2 regions of the Paenibacillus sp. FSL R10-2771 genome follow, and region 2 is predicted to be linked to the other one. Evidence: riboswitches for the same ligand, from Rfam matches in the RefSeq annotation. Region 2 holds a riboswitch; the other holds the start of a gene.

Region 1 (7,582 bases), 1.7 Mb from region 2:
GGTGGAAGAGATCAATACTTCTGCCAAAACTTCTGCCTCCGGCACGCAGAATATTGCAGCAGCAACAGAAGAACAGCTAGCATCAATGGAAGAAATATCAGCATCCTCAGCTTCCTTAGCCCAAATGGCCGAGGATTTGTACGACAATTTAAACGGTTTCAAGATTTATAGGAATTAAGGTAAAGAATATGCTGATAATAATTCTGAAATTCATTGTATCCGCCGGTATTTGTATTTATCTTTTTTTACGAGTAACTGCTTACAGGAAGTCATCTCGGAAACTTATCAGCAATGTCCCAAAAGCAGAGGAGCCTCTTTATCGGCAGCAGCTTGAGAAAGATCTACACCATGCGCTCGAAAATGAAGAATTTTTTCTCGTATATCAACCACAGGTCGATGTTCCCAGACAGAAAATTGTGGGCGCTGAAGCATTGCTCCGTTGGGAGCATCCCACATTCGGAATGATCTCCCCCGAGATTTTCATTCCTATCCTTGAAGAGACGGGGCTCATTTGTCCGATTGGTGAATGGGTGCTCCTCTCTGCCTGCAGACAGTTGAACAAATGGGAGGAGCATTTAACGTCAGCAATTCGTATTTCAGTAAACCTGTCCGTCAGGCAACTGATGATGGATGATATTCCAAGTATCCTCTCTGGAATTATACGTGAAACCAACGTAGATCCTCGCAGGCTGGAACTTGAAATTACAGAAAGCGGATTTCTGACACATACGGAGAGCATGATAGCAACCGTAGAAAGTATCAAAGCAACCGGTGTGAATATCGCGATAGATGATTTTGGAAGCGGACAATCTTCTTTAAGTTATTTTAAGTATTTTCCAATAGATACACTCAAAGTTGACCGGATCTTCATTCGTGAAATGATAAGCAGCAATTGTGATCAGGCGATTGTATCATCTTTAATCTTCCTGGCACACAATCTGGGTATGAAGGTCATAGCTGAAGGGGTGGAACGAATGGAAGAACTAGAGCTTCTGTCTGATTATAAATGCGATGAGATTCAAGGATTTCTGTACAGTAAGCCCTTAGCGGTGAGAGACTTTGAAGATTTACTGGCGTCCGAAGGGATTTTTAACTATGATTTGGTGCTACAGTAGTTAATTCCGGCCGGGCCTCCCAATGATTGGAGCTGTGGGAATCTGGATGCACTCTTATAAGATTACTAGTTTTCTGATAGAATACTCCTAGAGGCGCAATGCAAATTGTATGCACAAGGAGAGGTTACACATGAGCACAGTAACAGAAACTAAGGGCCGGGTAATGATCGTGGATGGAATGGCTCTGCTGTTCCGGGCTTTTTATGCTACCTCTTATGGAGGATATATCCGCAAGACCAGCGCCGGGCTTCCGACGAATGCGGTGTATGGATTTTTGCAGTATTTTTTCGACGCGGTGAGTACGTTTGAGCCTTCACATGTGGTCTGCTGCTGGGATATGGGCAAGGGTACGTTCCGTACGGAGAAGTATGACGGCTACAAATCGAACCGCATTGATGCGCCGCTGGAGCTGATTCCGCAGTTTGACCTCGTGAAAGAGGTAGTGGCCGAGCTGGGCGTGCCGAATATCGGTCTGGTTGGTTATGAGGCAGATGACTGCATTGGTACATTGGCTTCGTGCTACAGCGGGGAGTCAGAGGTCTATATTCTCACAGGTGACCACGATATGCTGCAGCTGGTGAATGACAGCGTCAAGGTCGTGATTATGAAAAAAGGCCGCTCCAACTATAAAGTGTATGATCCGGCGGAGCTCCTTGCTGAACGTGGCCTCACCCCTGCACAGGTGATTGACCTGAAGGGCTTCATGGGAGACACCAGCGACAATTATCCCGGCGTTAAGGGCATCGGTGAGAAAACAGCCACCAAGCTGCTGACCGAATACGGCACCGTGGAAGGTGTCATTGAGAACCTGCATCTGCTGCCCAAAGGCGTGCGGGCCAAAATCGAGGCTGACCTCGATATGCTGCATCTCTCGCGGGAGCTGGCGGAAATCCGCTGCGATGTGCCGGTGGTCTGCGAACTGGCGGACTGTCTGTGGGCACTGCAGCGGGATACTGCGGCACGCAAGTTCAATGAGCTGGAGTTCGGCAGCCTGATGCATCTGATCGGCGGGATCGCCGAGGTCCGGGATGACCGGGGAATCGTACAGATTGAACTCGGAGATTTGGGCTGAGAAGAGCTTAGTTATAGGCTTAGGCAGGCCAGAGCCTCCTGAATAAGCAGAAGACCCCTCGCGAAAGTCTCGCGATAGGGGTCTTTTTGTGTTATCCCTGACAACTGAATACCATATGCCGGGCTCAGATTACAATTCCGTCGCAGTGATCGATCTCATGCTGAATGATCTGCGCCGCAAATCCGGTGAAGGTCTGCTTCTGCGGTTTGAAATTACGGTCGAGGAACTCTACCTCAATGGAATCATAGCGCATAGTTCTGCGTACGCCATCATGTGAGAGACAGCCCTCCTCAGCCTCATAAGGACTGTTACGCCCCGTGATGACCGGATTAATCATGGGGACATTCACTGGTCCGATACTGAACGCGATGATGCGCTTATTGACACCGATCATATCAGCCGCCATGCCGACACACCGGTCTGCATTCGCGCGCAATGTATCCAGAAGGTCATCTAACACCGGCAGATCCTCTTTAGTTGCCGGTGTGGACTTCTGGCTTAGAATCGTCATATCTTTACATATGGGTCTGATCATAGTATTCTCCATGTGTTTTATTTGGTTGCCACTGCCATAATATCATCTTTTGTATGGACAGTGAAATGAATCTGGCTTCATCCTCGTATGCAGGCTCGAATTTCCTTTTCTGCAGTCTATAAATACATATATGTTGTACGTTTTATTTAAAGATTGACGAACCGGCGGAAGCCTGACTATAATATTAATATAAGTGTTAAATGATTAACAAATATATTAACTTAAAGAGGAGCGTTAACTGAAATGGCAGAACGCATTGTATTGAACACTGACATCCGCAAAGGCACAATTAACCGCAACATCTATGGACATTTCGCTGAGCATCTGGGACGCTGTATCTATGAAGGCATCTGGGTAGGGGAAGATTCGCCGATTCCGAACACGAAGGGTATCCGCAACGATGTGGTGGAAGCGCTTAAGGAAATGAAGATTCCCGTATTGCGCTGGCCGGGCGGCTGCTTCGCCGATGAATACCACTGGAAGGACGGCATTGGCCCGAGTGAAGAACGCAAGCGGATGATCAATACCCATTGGGGCGGTGCGGTTGAGAACAATCATTTTGGTACACATGAATTCATGCGGCTCTGCGCCATGCTGGAATGTGAGCCGTACATCAACGGCAATGTAGGGAGCGGAACGGTTCAGGAGATGTCCGAGTGGGTTGAGTATTTGACCTTTAACGGTGTATCGCCGATGGCTGAGCTGCGCCAGAAGAACGGCCAGGAAGAGGCCTGGAGTGTAGCTTACTTCGGCGTGGGCAATGAGAACTGGGGCTGCGGCGGCAATATGCGTCCTGAATATTATGCTGACCTGTACCGCCAATATCAGACTTATGTGCGCAACTATGGGGATAACAAAATTCACCGGATCGCCTGCGGCGCGAACTCGGATGACTATAACTGGACCGAAGTGCTGATGCGCGAAGCCACCCGCTTCATGGATTCGCTTACCCTGCACTACTACACCCTGCCGACTTCGGATTGGGCTAATAAAGGTGCGGCTACCGGCTATGGAACGGATGAATATTTCAACACATTGAAGAAGGCGCTGTTCATGGATGAGCTGGTTACCCGCCACAGTGTGATTATGGACAAATACGATCCGGACAAAAGAGTGGGCCTGATCGTTGATGAATGGGGCACCTGGTATGATGTGGAACCCGGTACGAACCCTGGATTCCTCTACCAGCAGAACACGATCCGTGATGCGCTGGTTGCCGGTCTGACCCTGAATATCTTCCACAAGCACAGCGACCGTGTACGGATGGCGAACATTGCCCAGACTGTAAACGTGCTGCAGGCTGTAATTCTGACCGAAGGCGAGAAAATGCTTCTGACTCCAACCTACCATGTATTCAATATGTATAAAGTACATCAGGATGCGGAGCTGCTGGATCTGACGATCGACAGCCCGGTTTACAGCTATGAGGGCGTGGAGATTCCTGAAGTATCTGCTTCAGCTTCCGTAACGGCAGAGGGCGTCATTCACGTCAGCCTGTGCAACCTGAATCACGCTGCACCGGCAGTATTGCCGCTGGAGCTGCGCGGACTGGCTGGACAGTCAGCAGCCGTAAGCGGCACTACACTTGCAGGGTCTTCCATCGATGCCCACAATACCTTCGAGCAGCCGGAAGCGGTAGTACCGCAGCCGTTCACCGCCTTCCAGCTTGAAGGCGACACGCTTACGGTTGAACTGCCGCCAATGTCGGTGACAGTACTGGCAATTACTCCGGGAGCTTAACGGGAGGGAGCGCAGCATGACTACAACCTCAGCATGCAAGGGATGCCGGGAAGAGTACAAGGTGACGGAAGCGCAGATTGCCCGGATTCTCGCCTCCTCCATGTTCAATCCGGAGAATACAGCCCCGGACGAAGTCTACGCCGAGCGGGTTGCCCTATGCGGAGCTTGTCCCAAGCTGCAGGATGGCGTAACCTGCATTGCCTGCGGCTGTATTATACCGGTTGTAGCCCGGCTGAAGGCACGCGGCTGTCCGCTGCCGGGCGGCGGCCTGTGGCAGCCGGTGACTGATTAAACTGCAAAGCTGTCCTGCAATACACCCGTAACCACAACAGCGGCAGCGGGGGACCTGAGCCTTAGGTCTCCCGCTGCCGCTGTTTGCTGCACCATCCTGTTTGGGTCATTCCGCCAGACTGGCACTTGCCGAAGCTTCAACTGCATCTGTATAAAAGAGCTCAAACACAAGATCCTCGTTATAGTTGCCGAACCCCTTGCCGAATAAGGTAAGGCCGCCGATATGCTCCGCATCCTCTTCCACAGAGACCTTGAACGTCCACTGCTTATCACGGATACCGACCTGCTCCAGCGTAACCTCTGACAGCTTCTGACCGTCCATGAACGTGCCCGCCGGAGTAATCCGCAGCTGCTTAAGCAGCCCATATTGGTTGGTGAGCGCAGGCCACCAGGCAGGAGTGTATTTGCCCGGGCTGTCCCCGTAGTCGCCGGGGCTGGTCCAGAAGCCTAGCCGCTGACCGTTCAGTGTGAAGGTGATGTCGGAGGGCCAGTTATTATTGATGGACGGGGCTTCGGAGGCAATCTCCATCGTGATGACCAGCTCCTCCGGCTTCTGGCTGGACAGCAGGAAGTTCGGGATTTTATATTCTACGAATCCTTTGCCGAACCACAGAATGCCCGCATTCACCCGCTCCTGATCCCAGAAATACCGCGGATCGTCAAAGTTGCCAATCACCCGCTCGGTTGTAGATAAGCCGCAGGTCGGTTCAATCTGGAAATCAGAGTAGTGGCCCACGGGAATTTCCTTACGGTAGCCTCTGCGCTGTGTTCTGGCTTGTCCGGGGAAAATAATCTCAGCACTCTCGGCGGCCAGTGTACAAATCTTCTGCAGTCCGCTGCGCCCGGGAGCCATGTGGCTGCGGATCAGTCCGGCAGCTTCCAGCTTGCGCACATGCATCGTCATAATGGCACTGCTGAGCTTCAGCGCCCCGGCCAGTTCCTTGACGTTCATAGGCTGTTCGGACAGGAGCCGCAGCATCTGCAGGCGCACAGCGCTGGATAACGCTTCGTACACGGGTAAAGATTGTTCGGTTAGATCAAGTTTCATGCGCTGCCTCCACGTTCAGGTTATATAGTTAATAATTATATTACTCAAATGATATTCTTACAAGCAAATGAACGCTGCCCAACAAGCAAATGAATACTGCGTCCTTCGCAGCCGCTCCAATTTTATCACAGACATGCAGAGCCTGTTCCGCTATGATGTAGGATGGATTAGCGATGTAACAAGGTGCTCTTGCCGGATCAGGCAAGGGATAACAGGGAATCGGGTGCAAGTCCCGAGCGGTCCCGCCACTGTAAGGAAGAGCTGAACTTCATGATGTCACTCGGGGAGAACCCCGGGGAAGACGAAGGATATAGCGCCCGTATTCCAAGCCAGGAGACCTACCTTGATTACGCACACCACGACTCTACGCGGATAGGAGCGGTGTACGGATAGGTTAATGAGAAGAGGCGTCTCTGCAGCGTCCTCTATCGAATCATACCTGCGTACATAAACTCCCACCCTGAAGGGCGGGAGTTTTTTGGGTTTGCTATATTAAAGAAACTTGGAGGCTGACAAATGAAGAAACGCGGATTTTGGAGTTTTGCGGCGCTGATTGCCGGATTTACAGTGTACTTTATGCTGAATGAACCGGGAACGGCCCAGGCTATGCACATTATGGAAGGGTTTCTGCCGGTAGGCTGGGCCGTGTTCTGGTGGGTGGCGTTCTTACCGTTCTTCATACTCGGGATTATCAGGCTTAGATCGATGACCAGGGAGAATCCGGAGCTGAAGCTGCTGCTCGGTCTGGCAGGGGCGTTCACCTTCGTCTTATCGGCGCTCAAAATGCCTTCCGTTACCGGAAGCAGCTCGCATCCTACAGGTACCGGACTTGGCGCAGTTATGCTGGGACCGTTGCCGATGGGCGTGATCGGCTCGATCGTGCTGTTGTTTCAGGCGCTGCTTCTGGCGCACGGGGGGATCACTACGCTGGGGGCGAATGCGTTCTCGATGGCGGTCGCGGGGCCTTTTGCCGGATATGCAGTCTATAAGCTGATGATGAAGCTGCCGGACCGCGAGAAGCTGGCCTTATTCTGTGCAGCGGCGGTTGCCGATCTGATGACTTATGTAGTGACTTCCTTCCAGCTTGCGGTGGCTTTTCCGGCTGCGGATGGCGGAGTCCTGGCGTCTTTTCTCAAATTCGGGGGGATCTTTGCCGTGACGCAGATTCCGCTGGCCATCAGCGAAGGGCTGCTGACCGTATTATTGTGGAACTGGCTGAAATCGTACAGTCCGAATGAAATGTCGCTCCTGAAACGTAAGGTCAAAGGGGGAAATGCATAATGAGCAATAAATGGAAAAATGGATTGATGCTGCTGGCTGTTGTCCTGCTGTGTGTCTTGCCGCTGCTGTTCGTGAGTGGTGATTTCGGCGGGGCCGATGATGCTGCCGAGGGTGTGATCACAGAGATTAACCCCGAATATGAACCCTGGTTCAAGCCGCTGACCGAGCTTCCGGGTGAGACGGAGAGTATGCTGTTCGCATTGCAGGCGGCGATTGGCGCCGGGGTGATCGGATATTCACTGGGGCTGCTGAAAGGGAAACAAGGCCAGGCGAAGCAGAACAGCATCAGCAAGTGATCAGACGAATTGATGTCCTTTCTTATAATAATGCCTTGAGGCAGCTGTCTCCCATGTGGAAAAGCTCGTTCGCGGCACTGATGTTCCTGCTCTCCTATACCGTGCATCCGGTGCTGCAGCTTGTGATTACGCTGTGGATGATGTCCTGGTGCATCCTGCATGCCAAAATTCCCTATCGCGCCTACGGGCTGTTGTTTGGCACGG
Region 2 (7,582 bases):
GGTAATTGGCAGGTGCACGGAAGCGGCCAGATAGCTTCCGTGATTATAACAATAGCTTTCCAGCCCCAGCATTACCCGCTTGGCACCTTGAGCAATCACACACAGGGATGGCTTGTATACCGCAGGCACTGGCGCGGATATGTCGGAAGAACGAATTAAAGAAAGAGCAGGATAGGCGGTAACGATGGTCCCATCTTGTACGGCAATACGTTCGATTCGTTCGGTCAATTCAGTCAAGCGTATTCCTCCATTCTGCGACTATTACAATTTACTTTATTGCATTTTGGAGGATTAGGCAATCTCTTCACAGTATCCGGCTACCGCAAGCTTTGAAGTCGGCAGCATAATGAACATGTAACACCTAAGCGTATTTCATTCATAAAAGGAGCGGTGTGGCATGTCGACATTAAAAGATAAAGTAGTGCTTATTACCGGTGCCAGTAGCGGCATTGGAGAAGCGACCGCCAAATGGCTCGCTAAGCGTGGAGCACAGGTGGTGCTCGGTGCAAGACGGACGGACAGGCTAGAAAAGCTGGCGGAGGAGATCAGAAACGCGGGCGGGATTGCTGAATACCATTCCCTCGACGTAACGGATTTTGAGCAAATGAAATCAATCGTCCAATTTACAGTTCATCAATTCGGACGCCTTGATGCCCTTGTAAATAACGCAGGTGTGATGCCGTTATCGCCACTTGATGCATTAAAGATCGAAGAGTGGAACCGTATGATTGATGTCAATATTCGCGGTGTGCTGCACGGTATCGGAGCTGCTATTCCCGTAATGAAGGAACAGAATTCCGGCCATATCATCAATGTTGCCTCCGTTGGCGCCTATACTGTCTTTCCGAAATCATCGGTTTATTGTGCCACCAAGTTCGCGGTCCGGGCGATTACAGAGGGCCTGCGTCAGGAGTTGGGAGCAACAATCCGTACGACGGTTATTTCTCCAGGCGTAACCGAATCCGAACTGGCTGATACCATCACTGATGAGTCAGCCCTCGAGATGATGAAATCCTTCCGGGCCAATGCTTTGCCCTCTTCCGGTATTGCCCGCGCCATTGCCTATGCCCTTGAGCAGCCTGCGGAAGTGGATGTAAATGAATTGATCGTGCGCCCAATGGGGCATCCGGCTTAAACCGCTAAGCAGATTAGGAAATAAGACTTGACGGCTACCAAAAGTGAATTCCGTTACTTCACTCGAATATGGTAGAAGAATGGTAGAGGTTTATGGTGGTACAGAAAAAAGCGCGGCCTCCGAAATCCCCGGAGGCCGCGCTGCATATGAATTCAAAAGATGCTGGTGAAGGGAATTGAACCCCCGGCCTACGCATTACGAGTGCGTTGCTCTACCCCTGAGCTACACCAGCTTAAAGGATAGTCTGCCTGCCAAACAAAAAATATTATAACTCTTTCAGCAGAAAACGCAACCCTTTTTGATCATTCGCGCTGCCTAGTCCTGCATTAGCCCCAGCCCGCGGAAATATTCCAGTGCCTCCTTAGCACTTTCCAACGAGGACACGGCATAAGCCTCTTGCTCTACTATATAGTACAGAATCCCGCTCTCCTCTGCCTTGTCGAAGACGCTCCGGAAATCAACCTGCCCTTTCCCGAGGTCAGTCTCTTCATTATTTGCCCCGAAATCCTTAATGTGAACCAGCGGAACACGGCCGGCATAACGGGCGACATAGTCAATAGGACGTGCTCCGCCCCTGTGTACCCAGCCCAGATCGAACTCTGCAAACATATGCTCCGCAGGAATCTGTTCCAGCCATATATCGATGACTGCTTTGCCGTCTACCTCCGCAAATTCATAATCATGGTTGTGATACCCGTACTGCAGGCCTGCTGCACGGACCATCGCGGAGGCCTTCTCCAGGAAGGGAATCACCGCCGTCACATCCTCCATTGAGGGGTTCTGCGGAAGCGGTGCCGAAGGGGTGATCATATATTGTAATCCAAGTTCCTTCGCATATTCAATTTCTTTGGCTAACGCCCGTTCCATGTTATCCAGACTGCTGAAATCCAGGCCCACATGCGCCGAAGGCGCAGCAAGACCCAACCGGTCCAATGTACGGCGCAGTTCTCCTGCAGACACGCCGAAATAACCGGCGAATTCTACCGCCTGATATCCCATCTCCGCAACTTTGCCCAGTGTACCCAGGAAATCGCGCTCCGTCTGGTCACGCAGTGTGTACATTTGAATCCCGATCTGCTGTGAGGCTTTTGCCATGAAAGATCCGCTCCTTATAGGTTGAATCTGATTACAACTACAGGTACTCTTTACTCTCCTTGCAGCTTGCGTTCCACGGATTCCAGCTTGCTGCGGCTCGTAGAAGGCTTGTCACGACGGTCATCAATCTTAAGCGAGGTGGAAACCCGCTGTGCTCCTGACGTAAACGGCGACTCATGCAGCGCTTCTACCGCAGCAAGAATCCGTGCAACCGGTCCTTCAATAATAGTCCCCATCGAAGTAAGCTCATAGGTAATCCCCTCCACGGTCTGCAGCACACGCTGCATATCGGCCACATAGCTGCTGAGACTGGTACTGCCAGTGCCAATCGGAATAACGGTCACTTCGCCAATCGCCATTATGAAATCCCTCCTGCAAGTTTGATGAGTCTGCTCTGTCCTTACTCCTTAATTGTAACCCTTCAGCGCCGCTCCCACAAATACCCATAGCCCCCCCCTCTTTATTACTATCTCCCTAGTAAAACTACTAGGATTAGACGCACTCTATTTATGGAGTCTTTGTGGCATCTTTTGGGACAATTTATGACTCATTTAAGGCCATATCCACAGGAAAGTTGTGGATTACCTGTGGACTAACTGTGGATCATCTGTGAGTAAACCTGCGGAACCCGCTCCCCGCGCGGATTCGCAAAAAAATGTTTACAAACACAATATATTGAGTTACTTTTATTTAACAACAACAAAATATAGTAGAAACAGGTGTTTCGCCCTCTTGCTAGGGTTGAAGCTTAATAGGGAAACACGGTGCAAATCCGCTGCGGTCCCGCCACTGTAACCGGATGTTCCAGCTGCCAGACGCCGCTGGAGCAGCATCCTCCGACAACAAGCCACTAAGGGGCTGCGAGGCCCCTCGGGAAGGCGCCGGAGGGCATGCCGGAAGCCAGGAGACCTGCCTGTTTCTGTGGCACCTGTTAGACTCCTGCGAGGAACAGGCGAGGTGCCCGCATGCGGCCTGCACGAGCAGAGTTAGCCTTTCCGTTAATCGGGCCAGAGGCTGCCGATACCTGAGGACGATAGAGTATCGTCCTCAGGTATCGGCTTCTGCGGAAGGTACAAGAACAGGTTCCAGAACAGGACAAGCCCTGTGCCCGTTCGTATTTTCCACATAGACCACCGGCAAATGTCCGCTGTTTCGGATATTTGCAATACGCATTCGGGCATTTCCCGCCTCCCGGCTGGAGATGCCTTTTTACTGATGTCATGGAGCACATGCTTCACGCTTACGATACCGAGAGGAGAGAGCTATACAATGACGCTGCTGGAGAAACGATATAACGAAGGACAAGCTGCACAGGAAGTTCTTTTGGAAGAAGTTATTCATTTGGGACGGGATATTATCGACAGCCGGGATTTGGATCTGCTGCGCGAGAACGCCAACTTGAACGGGGAGAGCTTCTCCGGCAAGATGAGCAAATTCGGCAGTGAATATTCCAAGTGGTACGCCCGCAATTTCACAATGCCGCCACAGCTCGTGCAGGCTATTGAAGATAATGTTGTATATGTACACGACCTGGACCAATATGCCATTGGAACAACTAACTGCATCTTCATCCCGTTTGAACGTCTTCTCCGCGAAGGCTTCAATACCGGCAACGGCAGCGTCCGCCCTCCGAATTCGATTATGACGGCTATGTCGCTGGTGGCGATTATTTTCCAGTCCCAGCAGAATGCCCAGTACGGCGGCGTATCCGCCAACAAGCTGGATTACGATCTGGCGCCTTATGTCACTAAATCCTTCGCTAAGCTGTTCCGCAAAGGAATGGAATACTTCGAGGAAGGTACAGCCGGCGAAGCGCTCGGCGAGGTCACTATGACCCGCAGCGATCTGGAAGAGAAGTATCCGCGTGCCTTCCGTTTCGCCCTGAAAGAGACAGAAATTGAAACCCTTCAGGCTGCGGAGAGCATGGTACATAACCTGAATACCATGTCCAGCCGCTCCGGCGGCCAGATTCCTTTTACCAGCATCAACTACGGAACCTGCACCTCTCCGGAGGGCCAGCTCGTGATTAGCTCCCTCTTAACTGCTACTATGAACGGACTTGGCAGCGGAGAAACACCGGTGTTCCCGATTCAGATCTTCAAGTGCAAACAGGGTGTCAACCAGCAGCCTGGTGATCCTAACTATGAGCTGTTCCTGAAAGCGGCAGAGTGCTCTGCACGCCGGCTGTATCCGAACTTCGCCAATCTGGATGCTCCGCTGAATATGCAGTACTACGATCCAACCGATCCGGATACTGAATTTGCTACGATGGGCTGCCGGACACGTGTTCTGGGCGACCGCTTCGGGCGCAATCACTGCTCGGGCAAAGGCAACCTTTCATTCAATACGCTTAACCTTGTACGTCTTGGTCTGGCTTACGGCACAGTAACTGGCCGCCGCCTTGCCGCTGACGAAGAAGGCTTCTTCGAAGATCTTAATCATTATATGGACGTTGCGCTGGACGGCCTGCTGCACCGGTTCCGCATTCAGGCTTCCCAGAAAGCCAAAGCCTCCGATTTCATGATGCGTGAAGGCGTCTGGGAAGGCGGCGAACAGCTTGCACCGGAAGACAGCGTAGGTGAACTGCTGAAGCACGGCAGCCTGTCCCTTGGTTTCATCGGTATGGCCGAGTGCATGAAGGCTATGTACGGCAAACACCATGGCGAAGATATGGAGGTCCATGCCAAGGCAGTGGCCATTGTCCGCCACATGCGTGAATACTGCGACCGCAAGAGCGAAGAGCTGGATCTGAACATTACTCTATTCGCTACGCCTGCCGAAGGTCTCTCCGGCAAATTCACCAAGATAGACCGCAAGGTTCTCGGTTCCATTCCGGGTGTAACGGACCGTGAATACTATACGAATTCATTCCACATTCCGGTCTATTACGACCTGAGCGCAGCCAAGAAGATCAGCCTGGAAGCTCCATTCCATGAATATTGCAACGCCGGAGCAATCTCTTATGTAGAGCTGAACGGCAATGCCCGCAGCAACCCTGCAGCTTTCGTCAAAATCATCAAATACGCGCTGGAGCAGGACATCAGCTATTTCAGCATCAACCACCCGATTGACCGCTGCTCCGGCTGCGGCCACGAAGGTGTAATCGGCACGAATTGCCCATCCTGCGGCGCTCATGAAGATACAACGCATATCCGCCGGCTGCGCCGGGTAACCGGATATCTGACCGGCGACTATCAGACCCGCTTCAATGCCGCCAAGCAAGCCGAAGTACGGGACCGCGTTAAGCATCTATGAACATCTGCGGATATTATCCGGAGTCGATCAATGAAGGAGAGGGATTGCGGGCGGTCCTCTTCTTCAGCGGATGCCGCCACCGCTGCCCCGGATGCTTCAACCCTAAGACCTGGAACTTCAATTATGGAGAGGTCTTCACTCCGGAGCGCAGGCGCGAGATTATCACCGAGATAGCAGACAATCCGCTGCTGGACGGCTTGACGCTGGCAGGCGGGGACCCTTTTTTCTCGGCAGAGGGAGCGGCTGACTTCATCCATGAGCTCCGCGCCGAGCTGCCGGGCTTCCCGGTCTGGATCTATACCGGTTATACGTACGAGGAGCTGACGGCTTCCCCCGGTTCGCCGGAATGGAAGCTGCTGGCCTTGTGCCAGGTGGTCATCGACGGACGATTTGTAGAGGAACTCAAAGACACTACTCTCCCCTACCGGGGAAGCAGCAACCAGCGGATTATAGATATCCCGGCAAGCCTTGCCGGAGATACGGTTATACATTGGGAGCCTGCGCTAAGCTTTCAAAGGGCATAAATCACGGTAAAAGCCGGGCTTACACCCAGCAAAAAGGGCACTAAACCACCGCATTCCGGTGGTTTAGCGCCCTTTTATGTTCCTCAGGAGGGTGATATCTTACGCCTACTCTCCCGACTTACGTGCCGCCTTATGCGCTGTCTCGTCCGCCAGCTCCTCCAGCACGCTGTTCAGCCGCAGCTTCAGCTCCTCGGCCAGCTCAACGACACCCTGGTCGTTGCGCACAGCCTGCGAGTCTACCGCGTAGACTCCGCCAAGAATATGCCGGGCGCCCAGCACAGACAGCACCGGCTTCAGCGCATAGTCGATCGCGAGCAGATGGGCCAGACTACCGCCCATGAAGAGCGGCAGCACGATTTTGCCGGCCAGCCCTTTTTGCGGAACCAGATCCAGGAAGGTCTTCAGCACTCCCGTATAGGAAGCTTTGTACACCGGACTGACGACGATCACCGCATCCGCTTCAGCCACCAGACCATTCGCTTTGACGATGGCTTCGCTCTCGAACCTGGTATGAATCAGATCCTCCGCCGGAAGCTCCGCTACATTAATCCGTTCCACTTCAAACCCGCGTTCCCGCAGATCCCCCTCCGCATATTCGATCACCGCATTGATTCGGGATACCAGGGATGGCGTACCGTTAATTACCACTATTTTGGCCACTTCCGCACCTCTTCCGTCCGCTTTTATAAGATATGCCGGGCTGCCGTGCCGGACACAAATACTTTAAATTAGTAATAATCCTAGCAGAGTACAGGGAATATTGTCAAACCTCAAATGTGCTTGCAACCCGGCCCTTCTCTGTTTATAATAAACGGCAAACCTATATCCCGACCAGGCCAATGACCGGCATCCAACCGCGAGGCGTCTGCGACCGGAGCAGTTCTCCTGTTCCCTAAGTTTACCGGGTTTCGCCCGTTACCGCGAAGACCAAAGAGGGCCTTATTCCGCGCTTTACAGCTATTTATCGGAATTAGGTCAACCTGGGTGGCACCGCGAGCTGACGCTCCTCGTCCCATGGATGAGGGCGTTTTTTGCATTTTTTTAACACAAAAGGAGCGATAGCGGCATGCTGGACATGAACTGGATCAGGGAGAATGCGGACATTGTACGGAAGACGGCGGAGTGGAAAAAGGTAGCGTTCCCGCTTGCGGAGCTGCTGGAATGGGATGACCGGCGGCGGGTTGCCCGCCGGGAAACAGAGCAGCGCCGGGCGGACCGGAACGCGCTGACCAAAGAGGTTGAGCGGCTGCTGCGCCAGGGCGACGCTGCAGGCGGAGAACAAGCGAAAGAGCAGGTGCGGGAGATCAACGCCCAGCTGACCACGCTGGAGGCGGAGTTGTTGGAGGCGGAGCGCCGCTGCGGCGAGCTGCTGCTGCTCGCGCCGAACCCCATATCGGCCGATACGCCGATCGGGCCGGATGACAGCGCGAATGTAGAGCTGCGGCGGCATGGCGCGCCGCCGGTGTTCGGCTTCAGCGCGCGTGACCATGTCGAGCTCGGAGAACTGCACGGCATCCTAGACATCCCGCGCGGCGTCAAAGCCGGCGGACCCCGCAGCTATGTGCTGAAGGGG

The links. A riboswitch is a leader RNA that binds a small molecule or an ion and turns the genes downstream of it on or off. The one in region 2 is predicted to bind cobalamin.
Region 1: linked by a shared signal. The riboswitch ahead of NSU14_RS21830 (energy-coupling factor ABC transporter permease) and the one ahead of NSU14_RS29495 (anaerobic ribonucleoside triphosphate reductase) in region 2 are both predicted to bind cobalamin.

The regions. Positions count from the first base shown of each region.
Region 1 covers NZ_JBBOBM010000001.1:5,106,902-5,114,483, reverse strand. The annotation lists gene NSU14_RS21865 (methyl-accepting chemotaxis protein) at 1-178, shown strand, start outside; gene NSU14_RS21860 (putative bifunctional diguanylate cyclase/phosphodiesterase) at 189-1,115, shown strand; gene NSU14_RS21855 (5'-3' exonuclease) at 1,246-2,187, shown strand; gene NSU14_RS21850 (peptide deformylase) at 2,312-2,734, opposite strand; gene NSU14_RS21845 (alpha-N-arabinofuranosidase) at 2,966-4,462, shown strand; gene NSU14_RS21840 (DUF6171 family protein) at 4,479-4,754, shown strand; gene NSU14_RS21835 (ArsR/SmtB family transcription factor) at 4,860-5,801, opposite strand; cobalamin riboswitch at 5,966-6,161, shown strand; gene NSU14_RS21830 (energy-coupling factor ABC transporter permease) at 6,318-7,082, shown strand; gene NSU14_RS21825 (energy-coupling factor ABC transporter substrate-binding protein) at 7,082-7,378, shown strand; gene cbiQ (cobalt ECF transporter T component CbiQ) at 7,414-7,582, shown strand, end outside.
Region 2 covers NZ_JBBOBM010000001.1:6,834,128-6,841,709, forward strand. The annotation lists gene NSU14_RS29465 (AraC family transcriptional regulator) at 1-237, opposite strand, end outside; gene NSU14_RS29470 (SDR family oxidoreductase) at 398-1,135, shown strand; tRNA gene NSU14_RS29475 (tRNA-Thr) at 1,296-1,367, opposite strand; gene NSU14_RS29480 (sugar phosphate isomerase/epimerase family protein) at 1,451-2,230, opposite strand; gene NSU14_RS29485 (MTH1187 family thiamine-binding protein) at 2,281-2,589, opposite strand; cobalamin riboswitch at 2,931-3,161, shown strand; gene NSU14_RS29490 (hypothetical protein) at 3,278-3,403, opposite strand; gene NSU14_RS29495 (anaerobic ribonucleoside triphosphate reductase) at 3,500-5,485, shown strand; gene nrdG (anaerobic ribonucleoside-triphosphate reductase activating protein) at 5,482-6,009, shown strand; gene ssuE (NADPH-dependent FMN reductase) at 6,115-6,669, opposite strand; gene serS (serine--tRNA ligase) at 7,076-7,582, shown strand, end outside.